Regions from separate parts of the Micromonospora sp. NPDC003816 genome, predicted to be linked through region 2. Evidence: riboswitches for the same ligand, from Rfam matches in the RefSeq annotation. Region 2 holds a riboswitch; the other holds the start of a gene.

Region 1 (9,589 bases), on a different contig from region 2:
CGGTGGCGGTGGGACTGCTGCGCGCCGGGTGGACGGTGTCGGTGTTCGAGCGGGCGGCGGGGCTGCCCGGGGCGGGTACCGGGTTGGGGATCTGGCCGTCGGCGTTGCGGGCGTTGGATCGGCTCGGTGTGGGTGCGCTCGCGCGGGAACGGGGTCGGGAGCAGCCGGACGGGGCGATGCGTCGCCCGGACGGGACGGTGATCGCCCGGTTGGACGTGGGGCGGATCCGTCGGCGGCACGGTGAGGGGGTGCTGCTGCTGTCCCGGCCGGCGTTGCTGGGTCTGTTGGCGGAGGCGTTGCCGGCGGGCACGGTGCGTTTCGGGGCGCCGGTGGCGGGTCCGGCGAAGCTGGGTGACGGGTACGACGTGGTGGTGGGCGCGGACGGGATCCGCAGCGCGACCCGGGTGGCGATGTTCGGTGATCGGTTCCCGCTGCGGTACTCGGGGGTGACGGCGTGGCGTGGCACGGTGCCGTTGGAGGTGGCCTCCGGTGGGGAGACGTGGGGTCCGGGGCGCAAGTTCGGGGTGACGCCGCAGGGTCCCGGGGTGGCGAACTGGTACGCGGCGGTGGCGGCGCCGGAGGGTTTCCGGCCGCCGGAGGGTGATCTGGCGGCGTTGCGGGGGTGGTTCGGTGACTGGCACGACCCGGTGCCGGCGGTGCTGGATCGCGTCGACGTGGCCGGGATGTTGCATCACGACGTGCACTATCTGTCGCCGGTGCCGACGTACGTGCGGGGGCGGTGGGTGTTGCTGGGCGACGCGGCGCACGCGATGACGCCGGATCTGGGGCAGGGTGCCTGTCAGGCGTTGATCGACGCGGTGGCGTTGTCGGAGGCGTTGGCGGTGGAGTCGGACGTGTCGGCGGCGTTGGCCCGCTACGACGGGGTGCGGCGGGTGCCGACGCAGCGGATGGCGGCGATGGCGGTGCGGGCGGGACGGTTGGCGCAGGTGCGGCGGTTCACCGGGGTGCGGGACGTGGCGTTGCGGTGGGCGTTGGCGTTCGGTCCCCCGGGCTGACGGTGGTGGTCGCGGCGTCGGGTGTGGAAGGCTACGGGTGACGCGACTGGCGGCACCGGGGATGGATAGGACCATCGGGGAGCTCGTCGTGGGGGTCGTCCGCCTGGGCCTCCACGATCGAGGTGAGCCATGTCCACGACGTCGACGACGGCCCGGTTGTTGCCTGGTGGGCCGGTGGCGGAGCAGGTTCTGGTCGAGGTGGCCGAGGGTGTGGCGGCGTTGCGGGCGGCGGGGGTGACTCCGGCGTTGGCGACGGTGCTGGTGGGTGACGACGAGGCGAGCGCCGGTTACATCCGGATCAAGCAGCGGCAGGCGGCGGAGTTGGGCTTCGCGTCGCCGCACGTGCGGTTGCCGGGGTCGGCGTCGCAGGCGGATCTGCACGCGGTGGTGGCGGATCTGAACGCGGACCGGGGTGTGCACGGGGTGGTGGTGCAGCATCCGGTGCCGGGTGGGTTGGACTACGACCGGGCGTTGCAGGTGCTGGACCCGGAGAAGGACGTGGACGGGATGCATCCGGTGAACGTGGGGCGGTTGGCGCTCGGGCTGCCGGGGCCGGTGCCGTGTACGCCGGCGGGTGTGGAGGCGTTGTTGGCGTTCCACGGGGTGCCGGTGGCGGGTCGGGAGGTGGTGGTGTTGGGGCGCGGGGCGACGTTGGGGCGTCCGTTGGCGCTGTTGTTGGCGCAGAAGCGGCCGACGGCGAACGCGGCGGTGACGGTGGTGCACACGGGGGTGCCGGACTGGCCTCGGTATACGCGGCGGGCGGAGATCCTGGTGGCGGCGGCGGGGGTGCCCGGGATCGTGCGGCCGGATCATGTGCGGCCGGGTGCGGTGGTGGTGGGTGGTGGGGTGCGGTATGCGGGGCGCCGGTTGTTGCCGGATGTGGATCCGTCGTGTGGGCGGGTGGCGGGGGCGATCACGCCGCGGGTCGGTGGGGTGGGTCCGGTGACGGTGGCGATGCTGTTCCGTAACGCGGTGCGGGCGGCGGCGAGGTCAGCCGAGGTCGACCAGGAGGGGTCGGTGGTCGGAGATGGTGGCCAGCGGGGTCTGCACGGCGGTGACCGGTGGTAGGCGGTGCAGGTCCTGTCGGTCGGCGAGGATGTGGTCGAGTTGGACGCGGGGTTGCCCGGCGGGGTAGGTGGGGCGGCGGCCCAGGGGGTGCCAGCGGGACACCAGGCGGGTGGCCCAGGTGGGCAGGTTGAGGTCGCCGAGCAGGATGCGGGGTGCGGGCAGGGCGCGGAGGACGCGGACGGCCTGGCGGAGTTGGCGGATGTTCCAGCCGGGCACGAAGGACAGGTGGGTGGCGGCGACGGTGAGGGGCCCGTGCGGGGTGTCCAGGACGGCGGCGAGGACGACGCGGGGTTCGTCGTGCAGCAGGATGAGGCCGCCGCGGGGGCCGGGTGCGTAGACCGGGGACCGTACGGGTGCCGGGCGTAGGCGGGTGACGTGCCAGCTGCTGACGGGGTGGCGGGAGATCAGGCCGACGCCGTAGCAGGGTTCGCCGTGGCCGTCGTCGTCGTGGGTGAGGGGGCGGAACGCTTCGCCGGGGGTGCCGACGACGGCGGCGGCGAAGCGGTGTTCGGTGGCGCCGAGGGCCTGGGCGGCGATGGCGGTGAGGTCGTGGTTGCCGCTGCGGGACTGGTCGCGGTCGACTTCCTGGAGGGCGAGGACGTCGGCGTCGAGGGCGGTGACGGCGGCGGCGAGGCGGGCGGGGTCGACGAGGCCGTCGGTCAGGGACCGGCCGTGCAGCAGGTTGAACGTGGCCAGGCGCACCGTGTCACCTTATCGACGCCGTGGCACAGTTGCCCGATGCTGCGGGTGTTGTTCTGTTCGGTGCTGGTGTTCGTGGCGGTGGGTGCGGTCGGGGTGTGGTTGCGGCGGCGTCGGGGCCGGTGAGGCTGGCCACAGGTGGCGGCGTCGGTCGTCTCGGGGTGGGAAGAATGCCGCCGTGGATCTGGATCCGTCGACTGTCGCGCTGTTGCTGACCGCTGCCGTGTTGGCCGGTTGGGTGGACGCGGTGGTGGGTGGCGGCGGGTTGTTGTTGTTGCCGGCGTTGTTGGTGGCGGCGCCGGGGATGCCGCCGGCGACGGCGTTGGGCACGAACAAGTTGGCGGCGATCGCGGGGACGTCGGCGGCGGCGGTGACGTATGCGCGGCGTACTCGTGTCGACTGGGCGGTGGTGGGGCCGGCGGCGGTTCTGGCGGTGTTGTGCGCGGGGGTGGGTGCGGCGTTGGCGGGGGCGGTGCCGCCGTCGGCGTACCGGCCGGTGGTGTTGGTGGTGTTGGTGGCGGTGGCGGTGTTCGTGGTGGCGCGGCCGAGGTTGGGGGTGTCGGCGTCGCCGGGTCGGCGTACCCGGGTGCGGGTCGTGGTGGCGGTGCTGGTGGCGGGGGTGGGTATCGCGTTGTACGACGGGTTGATCGGGCCGGGTACGGGCACGTTCCTGGTGGTGGCGTTCACGGCCCTGGTGGGGGCGGATTTTCTGCACGGGTCGGCGATGGCGAAGGTGGTGAACGCGGGGACGAACGCGGGGGCGTTGGCGGTGTTCGCGGTGACGGGGCATGTGTGGTGGCTGTTGGGTGCGGCGATGGCGGTGTGCAACGTCGTGGGCGCGATGGTGGGTGCGCGGATGGCGTTGCGGCGGGGTGCGGGGTTCGTGCGGGGGGTGTTGTTGCTGGTGGTGGTGGCGTTGGTGGCGAAGTTGGGCTACGACCAGTGGCGGGCGGGGTGAGCGGCGCGACGCGGCGCGTGTGATCATCGGCGGGTGTCGGTGCGCGCGGAACACGACCGGGCCGTCCTGGCGGGTCTGTTGGGGCGGGATCCTCGGCTGCACGCGTACGAGTTGGGTGATCTGGACGATTTCTTCTGGCCGTACACGTCGTGGTTTCGGCGTGGGGACGCGGTGGTGTTGCTGTATCACGGTGCGGTGTCGCCGACGGTGGTGGCGTTGACGCGGCCGGGCGGGGTGGCGGCGGTGTCGGCGTTGCTGGGTGAGGTGGTGCCGGTGTTGCCGGCCCGGTTGGAGGCGCACCTGTCCCCCGGTGTGGAGGTGGCGTTGGCGGGGGCGTTCGAGGTGACGTCGTCGGGGACGCATCTGAAGATGGCGTGGACGGATCCTTCCCGCGCGGTGGGGGTGTCGCCGGCGGGGGTGGTGTTGGGGCGGGCGGATCTGCCTCGGCTGCGGGAGTTGTACGCGGTCGCGTATCCGGGGAACTGGTTCGACGCGCGGATGGTGGACACCGGCCGGTACGTGGGGGTCAGTGACGGTGAGCTGTTGGTGGCGGTGGCGGGGGTGCATGTCTTCTCCCCCACGTATCGGGTCGCGGCGATCGGGAACGTGACGACGCGGCCGGGGTGGCGGGGTCGGGGGTTGGCGGCGGCGGTGGTGACGCGGCTGTGCGAGGTGTTACGGGCCGACGTGGACCATGTGACGTTGAACGTGAAGGCCGACAACGGGGCGGCGGTGCGGTTGTACGGGCGGTTGGGGTTCACCCGGGTGGCCGAGTACGGCGAGTTCCGGCTGCGCGCCGGTGCCCGCTGATTGTCGGTGGCGGTGGTGGCCCGGTGGCCGGGATGATGACGCGCGTGTCTCAGGTGATTCTGCGTACCGCGCGGTTGGTGTTGGCGCCGTTGGCGGATGTGCATCTGCCTGATGAGGTGGCGTTGGACGCCGACGCGGAGGTGATGCGGTTCCTGGGGCCGGTGCGGTCGGCGGCGGAGGTGGCGCGGTGGCACCGGGAGCGGTTGGCGGTGGCGCGGCGGTCGCCGGGGTTGGGGTTCTGGGCGGGGTCGGTGGACGGTGAGTTCGTCGGGTGGTGGCTGTTGGAGCCGCCGTCGCGGGCCGATCAGGGGCCGGTGACGGGTCAGGCCGAGTTGGGGTATCGGTTGGCGCGGCGGTTCTGGCGTCGGGGTCTGGCGTCGGAGGGGGCCCGGGAGTTGATTCGGTACGGTTTCGCCGACCTGGGGTTGTCGCGGATCTTCGCCGAGACGATGGCGGTCAACGTGGGGTCGCGGGCGACGATGGCGGCGGTGGGGATGCGTCACGTGCGGACGTTGCACCTGCCGTGGCCGGATCCGTTGCCGGGTGCGCAGGCCGGTGAGGTGGAGTATGCGATCACCCGGGACGAGTGGGTGGCGGGTGGGTCAGGCGCGGCGGGGTGAGTCGAAGCGGCCGGCGCGGATCTCCCGGAGGGCGCGGCGGCGGACGTCGCCGCGCAGGGTGTCGACGTAGAGGCGGCCGGCGAGGTGGTCGGTCTCGTGTTGCAGGGCGCGGGCGAGGAATCCGCTGCCGGCGATGGTGAGGGGTTCGCCGTGCTGGTCGTAGCCGTGTGCGGTGGCGTGCAGGGCGCGGGGGGTCGGGAAGTACAGGCCGGGGATGGACAGGCAGCCCTCGTCGTCGTCCTGTAGGTCGTCGGAGAGTTCGAGGGTGGGGTTGATCATGTGGCCGCGGTGGCCGTCGGCGTCGTAGACGAACACCTGGGCGTTGACGCCGATCTGGGGTGCGGCGACGCCGGCGCGGCCGGGTGCGCCGAGCAGGGTGTCCATCAGGTCGGTGACCAGGGCGCGTAGGTCGGCGTCGAAGCTGGTGACGGGTTCGCTGGGGGTGCGTAGCACCGGGTCGCCGATGATTCGGATGTCCCGCATGGTCATGTCGGCAAGGTTATCGGTCGGTGGTGCCGGTGGTGGGGCGGTCGGGTCGGGGCGGGTCGAGGGTGGCGCGGACCGGGGCGGTCTTGGCGGCGGCTTCGGCGACTTCGGCGTGCGGGTCGCTGTCCCAGGTGATGCCGCCGCCGGCCCAGACGTGCAGGGCGTGGCGGTCGGTGGCGGCGGTGCGGATGGTCAGGCCGAGGTCGAGGTGGTCGGGGCCGATCCAGCCGAGGGCGCCCATGCCGGCGCCGCGGCCGACGGGTTCGAGGGCGGCGATGTGGTGCAGGGCGGCGAGTTTGGGGGCGCCGGTGACGGAGCCGCCGGGGCAGACGGCGCGGAGCAGGTCGGCCAGGCCGAGTCCGTCGGCGACGTCGGCGCGGACGGTGGATTCGGCCTGCCACAGGTCGCACCAGCGGCGTACGGCGAACAGGTCGTCGACGCGGACGGTGCCGGTGCGGGCGACGCGGGCCAGGTCGTTGCGTTCCAGGTCGACGATCATGATGTGTTCGGCGCGTTCCTTGGCGGAGGTGAGCAGGTCGGCGCGGCCGGCGGCGGTGGCGGGGCGGGTGCCTTTGATGGGGCGGGTGGTCAGGGTGCCGGCGCGGACCTCGACGAGGGTTTCGGGGCTGGCGCAGCCGATGGCCCAGCCGTCGCCGGTGAGGACGCCGCCGTAGCGGGCGCCGGGGAGGCGGCCGAGGCGGGCCAGGGCGGGCCGGGGGTCGCCGCGGTAGGGGGCGGCGGCGTGGCCGACGACGTTGACCTGGTAGACGTCGCCGTGGCCGATGGCGGTGCGGACGGCGCGGACGGCGTCGGCGTGTTCCTCGGGGGTCCAGCTCTCGGTCCACGGGCCGCGCCACCACGTCCCGCTGGTGGTGGGGGTGGTGGGGGTGTCGGTGTGGCCGTAGACGACGACGGCGATCTCGGGCAGGTCGGCGGGGTTGGCGGCGCCGGGGGTGCCGCCGGCGAGCAGGGCGCCGGCGGCGGCGGAGACGTAGAGGGCGGCGCCGCAGACGGGGTCGTCGGGGTGGTGGGGGCGGGTGGGGCGGGCCAGGTCGTGTCGGGGCAGGCCGTGGGCGGCGAGGAAGTCCTCGACGGCGGTGGCGGGGTCGCCGCCGTCGGTGGGGTGCCACTGCCAGCGGGCGCGTTCGACGCGGCGGCCCCGGCAGGGTGGGGGCGCGGCCGGGGGGTCGTACGGTGACGGATCGACCACCGTCCGTGGGAGCGCTTCCACGACGTCTGGTTGGTGGTGGCTCATCCGTTCAGCGGATTTCCCACGGACCACGCACACTTCCGCTCGATGCACCATGCGTTTGCTTGGTACTGTGCGTCACTGGTCATGTGAACCATGACACAGTGCCCCCACAGTCCGGAGAACCCGATGTGCCAGCACCAACCCACCTGTCCCTCCGCCGAAGCCACCGACCGGGAAGCTGCCAAGGTCATCGCCTGCTTCCGTGAACAGGGCTGGAGCCTGCTCTGCAACGGCGTCATCGTTTTCGAGGACACCGGCGAGCTGCTGCCCGACGGCAGCAGCATCGCACCGCACCGCGGCCCCGCCCGACACGCCCTCGCCGCCTGACCTGGTCACGATCCGTCACGACTCTTCCCGCGTCGACCCAGGCTAGTCCCCACCAGGGGGGCCGTCACGACCAGGTCGACGCGACGCCGGGGCGGCAGCGACCGCCCCGGCGCGGCTGCCGTCAGCTCTCGTACGCCTGCGGCGACGGACACGAGCAGACCAGATTCCGGTCGCCGTACCCGCCGTCGACCCGACGCACCGGCGGCCAGTACTTCCCCGCCCGGTCCACGCCGCCCGGGTAGCCGGCCACCGACCTCGGGTACGCGTGCGGCCACTCGTCACCGGCCACCATCGCCGCCGTGTGCGGCGCGTTCGCCAGGGGGTTGTCCCCGGCCGGCCAGCGTCCCGCCGCCACCTCGTCGATCTCCGCCCGGATGGCGATCATCGCGTCGCAGAACCGGTCCAGCTCGGCCAGGTCCTCGCTCTCGGTCGGCTCCACCATCAGCGTCCCCGCCACCGGGAACGACATCGTCGGCGCGTGGAACCCGTAGTCGATCAACCGTTTGGCCACGTCGTCGACACTCACACCGGTCGTCTTCGTCAACGGCCGCAGGTCCAGGATGCACTCGTGGGCCACCAGGCCCTTGTTGCCCGCGTACAGCACCGGGAAGTGCTCCCGCAGCCGCGCCGCCACGTAGTTGGCCGCCAGCACCGCCACCCCGGTGGCGCGGGCCAGCCCGTCGGCGCCCATCATCCGCAGGTACACCCACGGGATCGGCAGGATGCCCGCCGACCCGTACCGGGCCGCCGAGATCGCCGGCCGTCCGTCCACCGGCGCGCCACCGGGGTCACCGGGCAGGAACGGCGCCAGGTGCGCGCGCACCGCCACCGGACCCACCCCGGGGCCACCGCCGCCGTGCGGGATGCAGAACGTCTTGTGCAGGTTCAGGTGCGACACGTCGGCCCCGAACCGGCCCGGCTTGGCGAACCCGACCAGCGCGTTGAGGTTCGCGCCGTCGACGTACACCTGACCGCCGGCGTCGTGCACCTTCGCGCACAGCGACGCGATGCCCGTCTCGTACACGCCGTGCGTCGACGGGTACGTCACCATGATCGCCGCCAGGGCGTCCCGGTGCCGGTCGATCTTGGCGTCCAGGTCGACCGGGTCGACGTTGCCGTCGCCGTCGCAGCCGACCACCACCACCCGCATCCCGGCCATCACCGCGCTCGCGGCGTTCGTGCCGTGCGCCGACGACGGGATCAGACACACGTCCCGGTGCCCCTCACCCCGGTCACGGTGGTACGCGCGGATCGCCAGCAGCCCGGCCAACTCCCCCTGCGACCCGGCGTTGGGCTGCACACTGACCGCGTCGTAGCCGGTCACCTCGGCCAGCCACCCCTCCAACTGGCCGATCATCTCCCGGTAGCCGGCGGTCTGCTCCGCCGGGGCGAACGGGTGGATGTGGGCGAACTCCGCCCAGCTCACCGGCTCCATCTCGGTGGTGGCGTTGAGTTTCATCGTGCACGACCCCAGCGGGATCATGCCCCGGTCCAGCGCGTAGTCGAAGTCGGCCAGCCGCCGCAGGTACCGCAGCATCGCCGTCTCCGAGTGGTGCGACCGGAACACCGGGTGGGTGAGGACCTCGTCGGTACGCCGCAACGCGTCCGGTAGCGCCGCCGTCACCGCGCCGTCGACACCGTCGACGCCGAACGCCGCCCACACCGCCCCCACGTGCTCCCGCGTGGTGGTCTCGTCGCACGAGATCCCCACCCGGTCGTCGTCGACCAGCCGCAGGTTCACCCCGCGCGCCGCCGCGTCGGCCACCACCTGACCGGCGCGCCCCGGCACCGTCGCCGTGACCGTGTCGAAGAACGGCACGTCGGCCACGTCCACGCCACCGGCCCGCAGGCCCGCGGCCAGCCGCACCGCCGTCTCGTGGGTGCGCGTCGCGATCGCCCGCAACCCGTCCGGACCGTGGTAGACGGCGTACATGCCGGCCATCACCGCCAGCAGCACCTGCGCGGTGCAGATGTTGCTGGTCGCCTTCTCCCGCCGGATGTGCTGCTCACGGGTCTGCAACGCCAACCGGTACGCCGGGTCGCCGGCGGTGTCGCGGGACACCCCGACCAGCCGGCCGGGCAGCATCCGCTCCAACCCGGCCCGCACCGCCAGGTAGCCGGCGTGCGGCCCCCCGAAACCCATCGGCACCCCGAACCGTTGGGTGGTGCCGGCGGCGATGTCCGCGCCGATCTGCCCCGGCGACCGCAGCAGCGTCAACGCCAGCAGGTCCGCCGCCACCGTCACCAACGCGCCGACCTCGTGCGCCGCCGCCACCAGCGGCGCCTGGTCGTGGACCGCCCCGGACGCCCCCGGGTACTGCAGGTGCAGGCCGAAGAACTCCGCCGGCAACTC
Region 2 (9,917 bases):
GGGGACGGGCGGGGGCCGGCGGGGACGGAGTCAGGCGTCGGGCGGTGCCGTCGTGGCGCGGTGGGCGGCGGCGAGGCGCTTCGGCGCGCGGGCGAACCACGCCTCCGTGATGATCTCGGTCAGTTCGGCCCCGTCGATCCGGTCCAGCCGCACCAGCACCGCCGGGTAGCCGTCGAGGTGCGGCGTCGTCAGGTAGACGGCCGGGTCGTCCGCGAGCAGTGCCTCCTTGACGCCGAGGTCGGCGACCCGGACGCCGAGGATCGGGCCGGTCGGCGCGGACGGTCCGAGCGCGTCGAGGTCGGCTCGGCGCAGCGGGCGCTCCCACACGAACGACTTGTCCCGTACGGTCCAGGCGGGCAGACCGTCGTAGGAGGGACGCTCACCGGTCTCCGGCAGGCTCAACGCGATCCGACGCACGTCATCCCAACTCGCCACCGCCCGACCATACGCCCCGGCCGGGATCGACGGTGGGCACGCGCCGGTCGCGCCCGGCGTGTCGGAGGCCATTGCCCGGGTTCTTCCCGGCAGCGACACACCGCGTTCGTCGGAAAGCGAACGGTGACCTTCGCCGTATCGTGCTCCTGCGTGGACGGTCATAATGGGCGGCATGGTTGCCTGGGAGTACGCCCTGCTGGTCCGCCGTTACCAGGGACAGGGCCGCAATTTCCATGTGTCGTTCGTCTGGTACGGCCCGGACGGATCGCGTAAGGACGTCACCGCGTACGGCGACACCGCCGTGGCGCACCTCAACCGGTACGGCCGGGAAGGCTGGGAACTGGTCACCGCCGCCGAGGACGTCAACAACGTCCAGGGCAGCACCGAGGTGCACCGATACCACCTCAAGCGTCCACTGAACTGAGCCCACTCCACCGTCGGTCGACCACCGCCCGGGAACGCGTTGACGGCGCGTCCCGGGCGTCGTCACGCTTGTCGACAGATGTCGATGCATGCGCGTCGGCCGGTCTGTTGCAGGGGGTAACCATGCGCAAACGCAGGATCCTGGCGCCGCTGGCGGCGCTCGCCACGGTGGGCGCGGCTCTGGTGGTCGGTGCGGCACCGGCTCAGGCTGATCCGCCCGGCGGCACGCTGCGCGGGGTGTACTACAGCTACGACTTCTGCCGCTCGTACGGCTTCACCGGCGCCGCCGAGGGACGATGGGACTGGTGGTACTGCGAGCAGAGCTACGCCCCGCAGAGCGCCCAGTGGTTCCTCTGGACGTTCGACTACTCCTGATCGTCCCGGTGCGCGTCGGGCCGGTGCACCGGCCCGACGCGCCTGCGTCGTCAGCCCAGGTCGACGTTCGGGTACAGCGGGAATCCGGCCAGCAACTCGCCGGCCTGCCGGCTGACCTTGTCCGCCAGCGCCGGGTCCAGCACGTACTTGGCCTTGGAGGCGGTGCCGTCCGGGTTCGCCCCGGCGCTGGTCTGGCTGAGCACCGTGTGGATCAGCTCGGCGGTGCCGTCCATCTCGGCCGTGCCCAGCCCGCGCGTGGTCAACGCGGGCGTGCCGATCCGGATGCCGGAGGTGTACCAGGCGCCGTTGGCGTCCTGCGGCACCGCGTTGCGGTTGGTCACGATGCCCGAGTCCAGCAGCGCCTGCTCGGCCTGCCGGCCGGTCAGCCCGTAGCCGGTGACGTCGATGAGCACCAGGTGGTTGTCGGTGCCGCCGGTGACCAGCGTGGCGCCCCGACGCAGCAGCCCGTCGGCCAGCGCCTGGGCGTTGTCGACGATCCGCTGGGCGTAGTCGGCGAAGTCGGGGCGGCGCGCCTCGGCCAGCGCGACCGCCTTGGCCGCCATCACGTGCGGCAGCGGCCCGCCGAGCACCATCGGGCAGCCCCGGTCCACCTGGTCGGCCAGCTCCGGGCCGCAGAGCACCATGCCGCCGCGCGGGCCGCGCAGTGACTTGTGCGTGGTGGTGGTGACGATGTGCGCGTGCGGCACCGGGTCGAAGTCGCCGGTGAAGACCTTGCCGGCGACCAGACCGGCGAAGTGGGCCATGTCCACCATGAAGGTGGCGCCGACCGAGTCGGCGATCTCCCGCATGATCCGGAAGTTCACCTTGCGCGGGTACGCCGAGTAGCCGGCGACCAGCACCAGCGGCCGGAACTCGCGGGCCGCCTCGGCGACCCGGTCGTAGTCGACCAGCCCGGTGGCCGGGTCGGTGCCGTAGCTGCGCTGGTCGAACATCTTGCCGGAGATGTTCGGCCGGAAGCCGTGGGTGAGGTGGCCGCCGGCGTCCAGCGACATGCCGAGCATCCGCTGGTCGCCCAGCTCCCGGCGGAGCGCGAACCAGTCCTGCTCGGTGAGGTCGTTGACGTGCCGGGCCTGCGCCCGCTTGAGCGCGGGGGACTCCACCCGGTCGGCCAGGATCGCCCAGAACGCCACCAGGTTGGCGTCGATGCCCGAGTGCGGCTGCACGTACGCGTGCGACGCGCCGAACAGCTCCCGGGCGTGCTCGGCGGCGAGCGCCTCGACCGTGTCGACGTTCTGGCAGCCGGCGTAGAACCGGCGCCCCACCGTGCCCTCGGCGTACTTGTCGCTGAACCAGTTGCCCATCGCCAGCAGGGTGGCCGGCGAGGCGTAGTTCTCGCTGGCGATCAGCTTGAGCGACTCGCGCTGGTCGACCAGTTCCGCCCCGATGGCGTCGGCCACCCGGGGCTCGACGGCGCGGATGACCTCCAGCGCGCTGCGGAAAGCGGCGGATTCGGCGTTCGGCGGCATGCGACCTCCTGGTGACGTGCGGAAGGCCCAGGCGCTCGGCGTGCGTCCTCATGACGGGGCCGCTTCCCGATGGTGCTCCATCTCGACGCGCCAGTCACGGCCCCCGCCGATCCTAGCGGGTGGGCTCTCCGGCCCCGCGCACACCGGGTCGGACCCGCCCCGACCGGCCCCGCGAGGTCGCCACCGCGCCGGCCGTACGCGTCGTACGCTCGGCAGATGGCGACCTCGGCCGAGGAGATCCAGGTGGGGCGGCGGACGGTGCGCGTCTCCAGCCCGGACAAGCCGTACTTCCCGGAGCGCGGGCTGACCAAGCTCGACGTGGTGCGCTACTTCCTTGCCGTCGGCGACGGCATCCTGCGCGCGCTCAAGGACCGGCCGACCATGCTCGAACGCTGGCCGCGCGGCGTGTTCGAGGGGGCGACGATCGCCACCCGGCAGGACAACCGGGGCGACGCCTTCTATCAGAAGCGCGTGCCGGCGGGCGCGCCCGACTGGGTGGGCACCGCCCACATCACGTTCCCCAGCGGGCGCAGCGCCGACGAGGTCGCGCCGGGGGAACTGGCGGTGGTGATCTGGGCGGTCAACCTGGGCACGCTGCGGTTCCACCCGTGGCCGGTGAACCGGGCCGACGTCGAGCGGCCGGACCAGCTCCGGATCGACCTGGACCCGCTGCCCGGGGTGGGGTTCGACCAGGTCGTCCCGGTGGCGCACGAGGTGCGTGGCTTCCTCGACGAGCTGGGCCTGGCCGGGTTTCCGAAGACCACCGGCGGGCGCGGCCTGCACGTGTACGTCCCGATCGAGCCCCGGTGGAGCTTCGGCGACTGCCGTCGGGCGGTGCTGGCGCTCGGCGGCGAGATGCGGCGGCGCCGGCCGGACCTGGTCACCACCACCTGGTGGCGTGACCAGCGGGACCGACCGGTCTTCGTCGACTACAACCAGATGGCCCGGGACCACACGATGACCTCGGCGTACTCGATCCGGCCGACGCCTGCGGCGCTGGTCTCCGCCCCGCTGGACTGGGCCGAGCTGGACGACGTACGGCCGGAGGACTTCGACGTGACCACCATGCCCGCCCGGTTCGCGGAGCGGGGCGACCCGCACGCCGGTCTGGACGGGCCACGGTTCTCGCTGGACCCGCTGCTGGAGCTGGCCGACCGGGAGGGGCTGGCCGCGCCGCCGGAACGCTGAGCGGCGGTCAGGCCCACGGGCTGCGGACGCCGTCGTACTCCTCGAAGACCAGCCAGCTCCGGGTGGACAGCACCCCGGAGATGCGCTGGACCCGGTCCAGCACCACGTCCCGCAGGGTGGCGTTGTCCGGTGCCCGGACCAGGGCGAGTACGTCGTGTTCGCCGCTGAGCAGCGCCACGTGCTCGACGTAGCGCACCCGGGCCAGCTCCGCCGACACCTCCCGCCAGGTGTTCTGCTGGATGGTCAGGGCGATGTACGCCGAGGTGCCCAACCCGGCCGGCTCCGGCGCGACCCGGGCGGCGAACCCGGTGACCACCCCGTCGCGCAGCAGTCGCTCCATGCGCGCGTACGCGTTGGTGCGGGACACGTGCACCCGCTCGGCGAGCGTCCGGACGGAGATCCGCCCGTCCCGGGTCAGTTCGTCCAGGATCCGTCGGTCCACCTCGTCCAACCCTGGTGCCGTTCGTCCCGTGCCACCCCGCAGGGGCACTGTGTCAGCGGTCTCCTGGCTCACCCGAGCCTCCCATCAGTGCCATACATCCCGCCTTCACCGGCCATCTTGAGTCAATCATCCGACCAAAGGAGCATAGGTCCACCACACGTCCAGGAGGTTCCGCCGTGACGACCACCCCTCAGGCGGCCCGCAGGGCAACCCCGCGGAAGCGCCGGTCGGCCACCCCGACCGCGCCCGACCCGGCCGCCGCCCTGCTTCCCCAGGCCGATCCGGTCCGGCTGCTCAATCCGGACGGCACCCTGCTGCCGTCCCGGGCCGACTATCCCGAGCCACCCGTGGCGACACTGCGCGAGATGTACCGCCGGATGGTCGTCGGCCGCCGGTTCGACGCGCAGGCCACCGCACTGACCAAGCAGGGCCGCCTCGCGGTCTACCCGTCCTCGCGAGGGCAGGAGGCGTGCCAGGTCGGCGGGGTCCTCGCGCTGCGCGAGGACGACTGGGTCTTCCCGACCTACCGCGAGTCGATGGCGCTGACCGCGCGGGGCATCGACCCGGTCGAGGTCCTCACCCTGCTGCGCGGCGACTGGCACTGCGGGTACGACCCGGCCGTGCGCCGCACCGCGCCGCAGTGCACCCCGCTCGCCACCCAGTGCGTGCACGCCGCCGGCCTGGCCTACGGCGAGACCTACCAGGGGCGGGACACGGTGGCACTGGTCTACGTCGGTGACGGCGCGACCAGCGAGGGCGACTTCCACGAGGGGGTCAACTTCGCCGCCGTGTTCAAGGCCCCGGTGGTCTACTTCGTGCAGAACAACCGGTACGCGATCAGCGTGCCGCTGTCCCGCCAGACCGCCGCCCCGTCACTGGCCTACAAGGGCGTCGGGTACGGCGTGCCGAGCGAGCAGGTCGACGGCAACGACCCGGTGGCCGTGCTCGCCGTGCTGGAGAAGGCGGTGGCGCACGCCCGCGCCGGCAAGGGGCCGTTCCTGGTCGAGGCGCACACCTACCGGATGGAGCCGCACACCAACGCCGACGACGCGACGCGCTACCGCGACGCCGACGAGGTGGAGGCGTGGCGGGACCGCGACCCGGTGGCCCGGCTGGAGGCGTACCTGCGCTCCCGTGAGGCCCTCGACGACGACGCCGTCGCCGCCGTCGCGCAGGAGGCCGAGGAGTACGCGGCGGGGCTGCGCGAGCGGATGAACGCCGAACCCACCGTCGACCCGCTCACCCTCTTCGACCACGTCTACGCGCAGCCCACCCCGCAGCTCGTCGAACAGCGCGACCAGGTCCGCGCCGAGCTCGCCGCGCAGGAGGAGGACGCCTGATGGCCACCATGACCATGGCGAAGGCGCTCAACGCGGCGCTCGCCGACGCGCTGCTGGAGGACGATCGGGTCGTCGTCTTCGGCGAGGACGTCGGGCAACTCGGTGGCGTCTTCCGGATCACCGACGGACTACAGGCCCGCTTCGGCGACAAGCGCTGCTTCGACACCCCGCTGGCCGAGGCCGGCATCGTCGGCTTCGCGGTCGGACTGGCGATGTCCGGGCTGCGTCCGGTGGTGGAGATGCAGTTCGACGCGTTCGCGTACCCGGCGTTCGAGCAGATCGCCTCGCACGTGGCGAAGCTGCGCAACCGCACCCGGGGCGCGCTGAGCGTGCCGATGGTGATCCGTGTGCCGTACGCGGGTGGCATCGGCGGCGTGGAGCACCACTGCGACTCGTCCGAGGCGTACTACGCGCACACCCCGGGCCTGAAGGTGGTCACCCCGGCGACCGTCGACGACGCGTACTCGCTGCTGCGGGAGGCGATCGACGACCCCGACCCGGTGGTGTTCATGGAGCCGAAGAAGCTCTACTTCACCAGCGCCGAGGCGGACCTGCCGACGCGGACCGCTCCGTTCGGCCGGGCGGTGGTCCGTCGGCCCGGCCGGGACGCCACCCTGGTCGCGTACGGGCCGGCGGTGCCGGTCGCGCTGGAGGCAGCCGAGGCCGCCCGCGAGGAGGGCTGGGACCTGGAGGTCGTCGACGTACGCACCATCGTGCCGTTCGACGACGCCACGATCGCCGACTCGGTCCGGCGTACCGGCCGCTGCGTGGTGGTGCAGGAGGCACAGGGTTTCGCCGGAGTCGGCGCGGAGATCGCCGCCCGGGTGCAGGAACGCTGCTTCCACGCGCTGCACGCGCCGGTGCTGCGGGTCTCCGGGCTGGACATCCCGTACCCGGCGCCGATGCTGGAGCACACCCACCTGCCCTCGGTCGACCGGGTGCTGGACGCGGTGGCCCGCCTCCAGTGGGACGACCAGCCGGACTCCCGCTGGCTCGCCGAGGTGCCGGCATGAGCGAGCGGAGCGAGCGAGTCATCGGGTGCGGTGCGGTGGAGTCTCATGGCGGCACGCAGCGGAGCGGAGTGCCGGCATGAGCGAGCAAGTCTTCTTCCTTCCTGACCTCGGTGAGGGGCTCGCCGAGGCGGAGATCGTGCAGTGGCGGGTCGCGGTGGGTGACGTGGTCACCGTGGACCAGAGCGTGGTCGAGGTGGAGACCGCCAAGGCGGTCGTGGACGTGCCCTGCCCGTACGCCGGCCGGGTGGTGGCCCTGCACGGCGCGGAGGGCGAGGTGCGTCCGGTCGGCCAGCCGTTGATCACGGTGGCCGCGCCGGTCACCGACGGTGCCGCCGGCGCGACCGAGCCCGCCGGGCACGCGGTCTACCGCGAGGAGGAGCGGGCCGGCTCGGGCAACGTGCTGATCGGGTACGGCACCGGGCACGGTGCCACCCGCCGCCGTCGGCGTCCCCGCCTCGCCCCGACCGCGCCGGTCACCGCCCCGAGCCTTGCTCCGGCCGCGCCGACCCCGTCGGCGGTCGGCGCGGATCCGTCCGCGACGCCGGCACTGGTCATCTCGCCGATCGTGCGGCGGCTGGCCCGTGCGCACGGCGTCGACCTGGCCACCCTGCGGGGCACCGGACCCGGCGGAGTGGTCCGCCGCGCCGACGTGGAGGCGGCGGCCGACGCGTACGCGACGGACCGTTCGGTCACGGGTACGCCCGCGCCGGGCCTTACGACGCGGGGCCTTCCGCCCGCGACCGGCCCCGCGACGCCGGACCTGCCGGCCGGGACCCCGGCGCATGTCGGACTCGCTCCGGCCGACCAACGGGACCAGGTGATCCCGTTGACCGGCATCCGCCGGGTGATCGCCGACAAGCTCTCCCGCAGCCGGCGGGAGATCCCGGAGGTGACCATCTGGGTCGACGTGGACGCCACCGGGCTGCTGGGTACCCGGGCCGCGATCAACGCCGCCCGACCGGACCAGCCGGTGAGCATCCTGGCGCTGCTGGCCCGGATCTGCCTGTCCGGGCTACGCCGGTACCCGCAGCTCAACGCCCGGGTGGACACCGAGGGGCAGCGGATCGTCCAGTCCGCCGCCGTGCATCTGGGCATCGCCGCCCAGACCGATCGTGGCCTGCTGGTGCCGGTGCTGCGCGACGCCGACCGGCTCACCACCGCCGAGCTGGCCGCCGAGCTGGCCGCGACCACCACCGCGGCGCGGGCGGGTGAGCTGCCACCGGCCCGGCTCACCGGGGGCACGTTCACGCTCAACAACTACGGGGTGTTCGGTGTCGACGGTTCCACCCCGATCATCAACCACCCGGAGGCGGCGCTGCTCGGAGTGGGCCGCATCGTGGACAAGCCCTGGGTGGTGGAGGGAGAGCTGGCGGTGCGCAAGGTGACGCAGCTCAGCCTCACCTTCGACCACCGGGTCTGCGACGGGGGAGTCGCCGGTGGCTTCCTGCGGCACGTCGCCGACTGCGTCGAGCAACCGGCCCTGCTGATCGCCGCCGTCTGAGCCCCGTCCGCCCCCGCCCCGCCCGGCCTGCGCCCCCGGCCCGCGCCGCCCGCCCCTCAGGCGTCGATCATGGAGTTGTGTACAGTGCATAACGGCATATAGAGGTCGAATATCCGGCCACAACTCCATGATCGGCGCGGACGGGAACCAGACGTCCATGATCGGCGTGGGCGTGGACAACTTCACCTCCTGCTGGCCGTAAGGTCGCCATGCGGTCGATGCCTGTCCTGTCCGACCGTCCAGGTGTCTCGCAGCTCGCAGCTCTCTGGCCGACCACCGACCACACGCACGAAGAGTCGCGCCCGAGCACGCGCGGCGCCCCCAAGGCCGCTTCCCAAGATCGCCCCTTTGATCAAGGAGTTTTGGTCTGGGTGGGCGGCGGATTCGGACCAAAACTCCTTGATCAACCATGTTCCGGCGTGGGCGTGGGCGTGGGCGTGGGCGTGGGCGTGGGTAGGTCGGGGCGGGGGCTCGGCGGCTGAAGGGACGCCGGGTCCACGGGTGGCCGTAGGCCCGAGACCGGGCGAAGCGTCGTGGACCGGCGGGTGCGCGGACAATGGACGCAGGTCGCCGACTAACGGTCGGGATATCACGGTCGGGCATTTCCCGGCCTGGTCCGGCGTAATAGCGCAAAAATGTCCACCCGGTATTGGCGCGCGGTTTCGCAGAATTGCTGAGTCGATGGTGGGTAGACGGCGAGAATGTGGCGGAGGGCGAGAAATAAACGGGGGGACGCATCATGAACCTGAGGGGGCGATTGGCGCTGTTGACGGTGGCCGTCGCAGCGGCGCCGCTGGCGCTGGGCGCGTGCACGGGTGATCGGAGGACCGCCGGACCCGGTGAGGGTCGGCAGGCGGCTCCGGAACTCGCCGTGACGCCCGCCGAGGGCGCGCGGGACGTGCCGATCAGCGGGGAGATCGGCACCGTGGTCAAGCACGGGCGGGTCACCGATGTGCGGATCACCGACGACAAGGGCGGAAAGGTCGAGGCCGAGCCGCGCGAGGACGGCACCGGGTGGGTGCCGGCCGAGGTGTTGCAGCCCAAGCGGACCTACACCGCCGAGGTCACGGTGACCGGCGAGAAGGGGCAGACGGTCACTCGGAAGACGACCTTCACGACGCAACCGAAATCGTCCAAACCGGCGATCACCAGTACGCTCTATTTCGCCGGTAATCGGACGTACGGCACGGCCATGCCGGTAACCGTCGCGTTCGACCCGCCCATTCCGAAAGAAGCCAGGGCGGATGTGCAACGTCGTTTGTTCGTGAAGACCGATCCGCCGCAGCCGGGCACCTGGTCCTGGGTGTCCGACGGTAGTCAGGTCTATTATCGGGCGCCCGATTTCTGGCGACCCGGCACGTCCATCAACGTTCGTGCCGCGCTGGAGGGTCTGCCGATCGGCAAGGAGAACGTCGGCGACGCCGACCGGCGGGCCACGTCGAAGATCGGCCGGCAGACGGCGTTGGAGATCGACAACGCGACCAAGCAGATGTCGGTGATCCGGGACGGGAAGCTGCTGCGCAAGCTCCCGGTCAGCCTCGGCAAGCCGAGCACCCCGACCTCCAGCGGCAAAATGGTGATCATGGAGAAGCACGACTTCACCACGTTCGACACCACGGGCTCGGCCGACCCGTACGTCGTCGACGTCGAGGACGCGCAGCGGCTGACCTGGGGCGGCGAGTTCATCCACGGTGCGCCCTGGTCGGAAGGGGA

What was found. A riboswitch is a leader RNA that binds a small molecule or an ion and turns the genes downstream of it on or off. The one in region 2 is predicted to bind ZMP and ZTP.
Region 1: another riboswitch for ZMP and ZTP. It lies ahead of ACFYTT_RS05215 (bifunctional 5,10-methylenetetrahydrofolate dehydrogenase/5,10-methenyltetrahydrofolate cyclohydrolase); the one in region 2 lies ahead of ACFYTT_RS25785 (glycine hydroxymethyltransferase).

The regions. Positions count from the first base shown of each region.
Region 1 covers NZ_JBIANP010000001.1:1,222,669-1,232,257, forward strand. Annotated here, with positions in the region: gene ACFYTT_RS05210 (FAD-dependent monooxygenase) at 1-1,016, shown strand, start outside; ZMP/ZTP riboswitch at 1,049-1,132, shown strand; gene ACFYTT_RS05215 (bifunctional 5,10-methylenetetrahydrofolate dehydrogenase/5,10-methenyltetrahydrofolate cyclohydrolase) at 1,146-2,084, shown strand; gene ACFYTT_RS05220 (endonuclease/exonuclease/phosphatase family protein) at 2,007-2,786, opposite strand; gene ACFYTT_RS05225 (TSUP family transporter) at 2,962-3,741, shown strand; gene ACFYTT_RS05230 (GNAT family N-acetyltransferase) at 3,775-4,551, shown strand; gene ACFYTT_RS05235 (GNAT family N-acetyltransferase) at 4,587-5,171, shown strand; gene def (peptide deformylase) at 5,154-5,660, opposite strand; gene ACFYTT_RS05245 (chorismate-binding protein) at 5,671-6,939, opposite strand; gene ACFYTT_RS05250 (DUF5999 family protein) at 7,036-7,236, shown strand; gene gcvP (aminomethyl-transferring glycine dehydrogenase) at 7,358-9,589, opposite strand, start outside.
Region 2 covers NZ_JBIANP010000010.1:154,608-164,524, reverse strand. Annotated here, with positions in the region: gene ACFYTT_RS25800 (MmcQ/YjbR family DNA-binding protein) at 31-435, opposite strand; gene ACFYTT_RS25795 (hypothetical protein) at 599-859, shown strand; gene ACFYTT_RS25790 (hypothetical protein) at 982-1,233, shown strand; gene ACFYTT_RS25785 (glycine hydroxymethyltransferase) at 1,284-2,720, opposite strand; ZMP/ZTP riboswitch at 2,739-2,828, opposite strand; gene ACFYTT_RS25780 (DNA primase small subunit domain-containing protein) at 2,937-3,908, shown strand; gene ACFYTT_RS25775 (Lrp/AsnC family transcriptional regulator) at 3,916-4,398, opposite strand; gene pdhA (pyruvate dehydrogenase (acetyl-transferring) E1 component subunit alpha) at 4,527-5,690, shown strand; gene ACFYTT_RS25765 (alpha-ketoacid dehydrogenase subunit beta) at 5,690-6,703, shown strand; gene ACFYTT_RS25760 (dihydrolipoamide acetyltransferase family protein) at 6,780-8,204, shown strand; gene ACFYTT_RS25755 (Ig-like domain-containing protein) at 8,944-9,917, shown strand, end outside.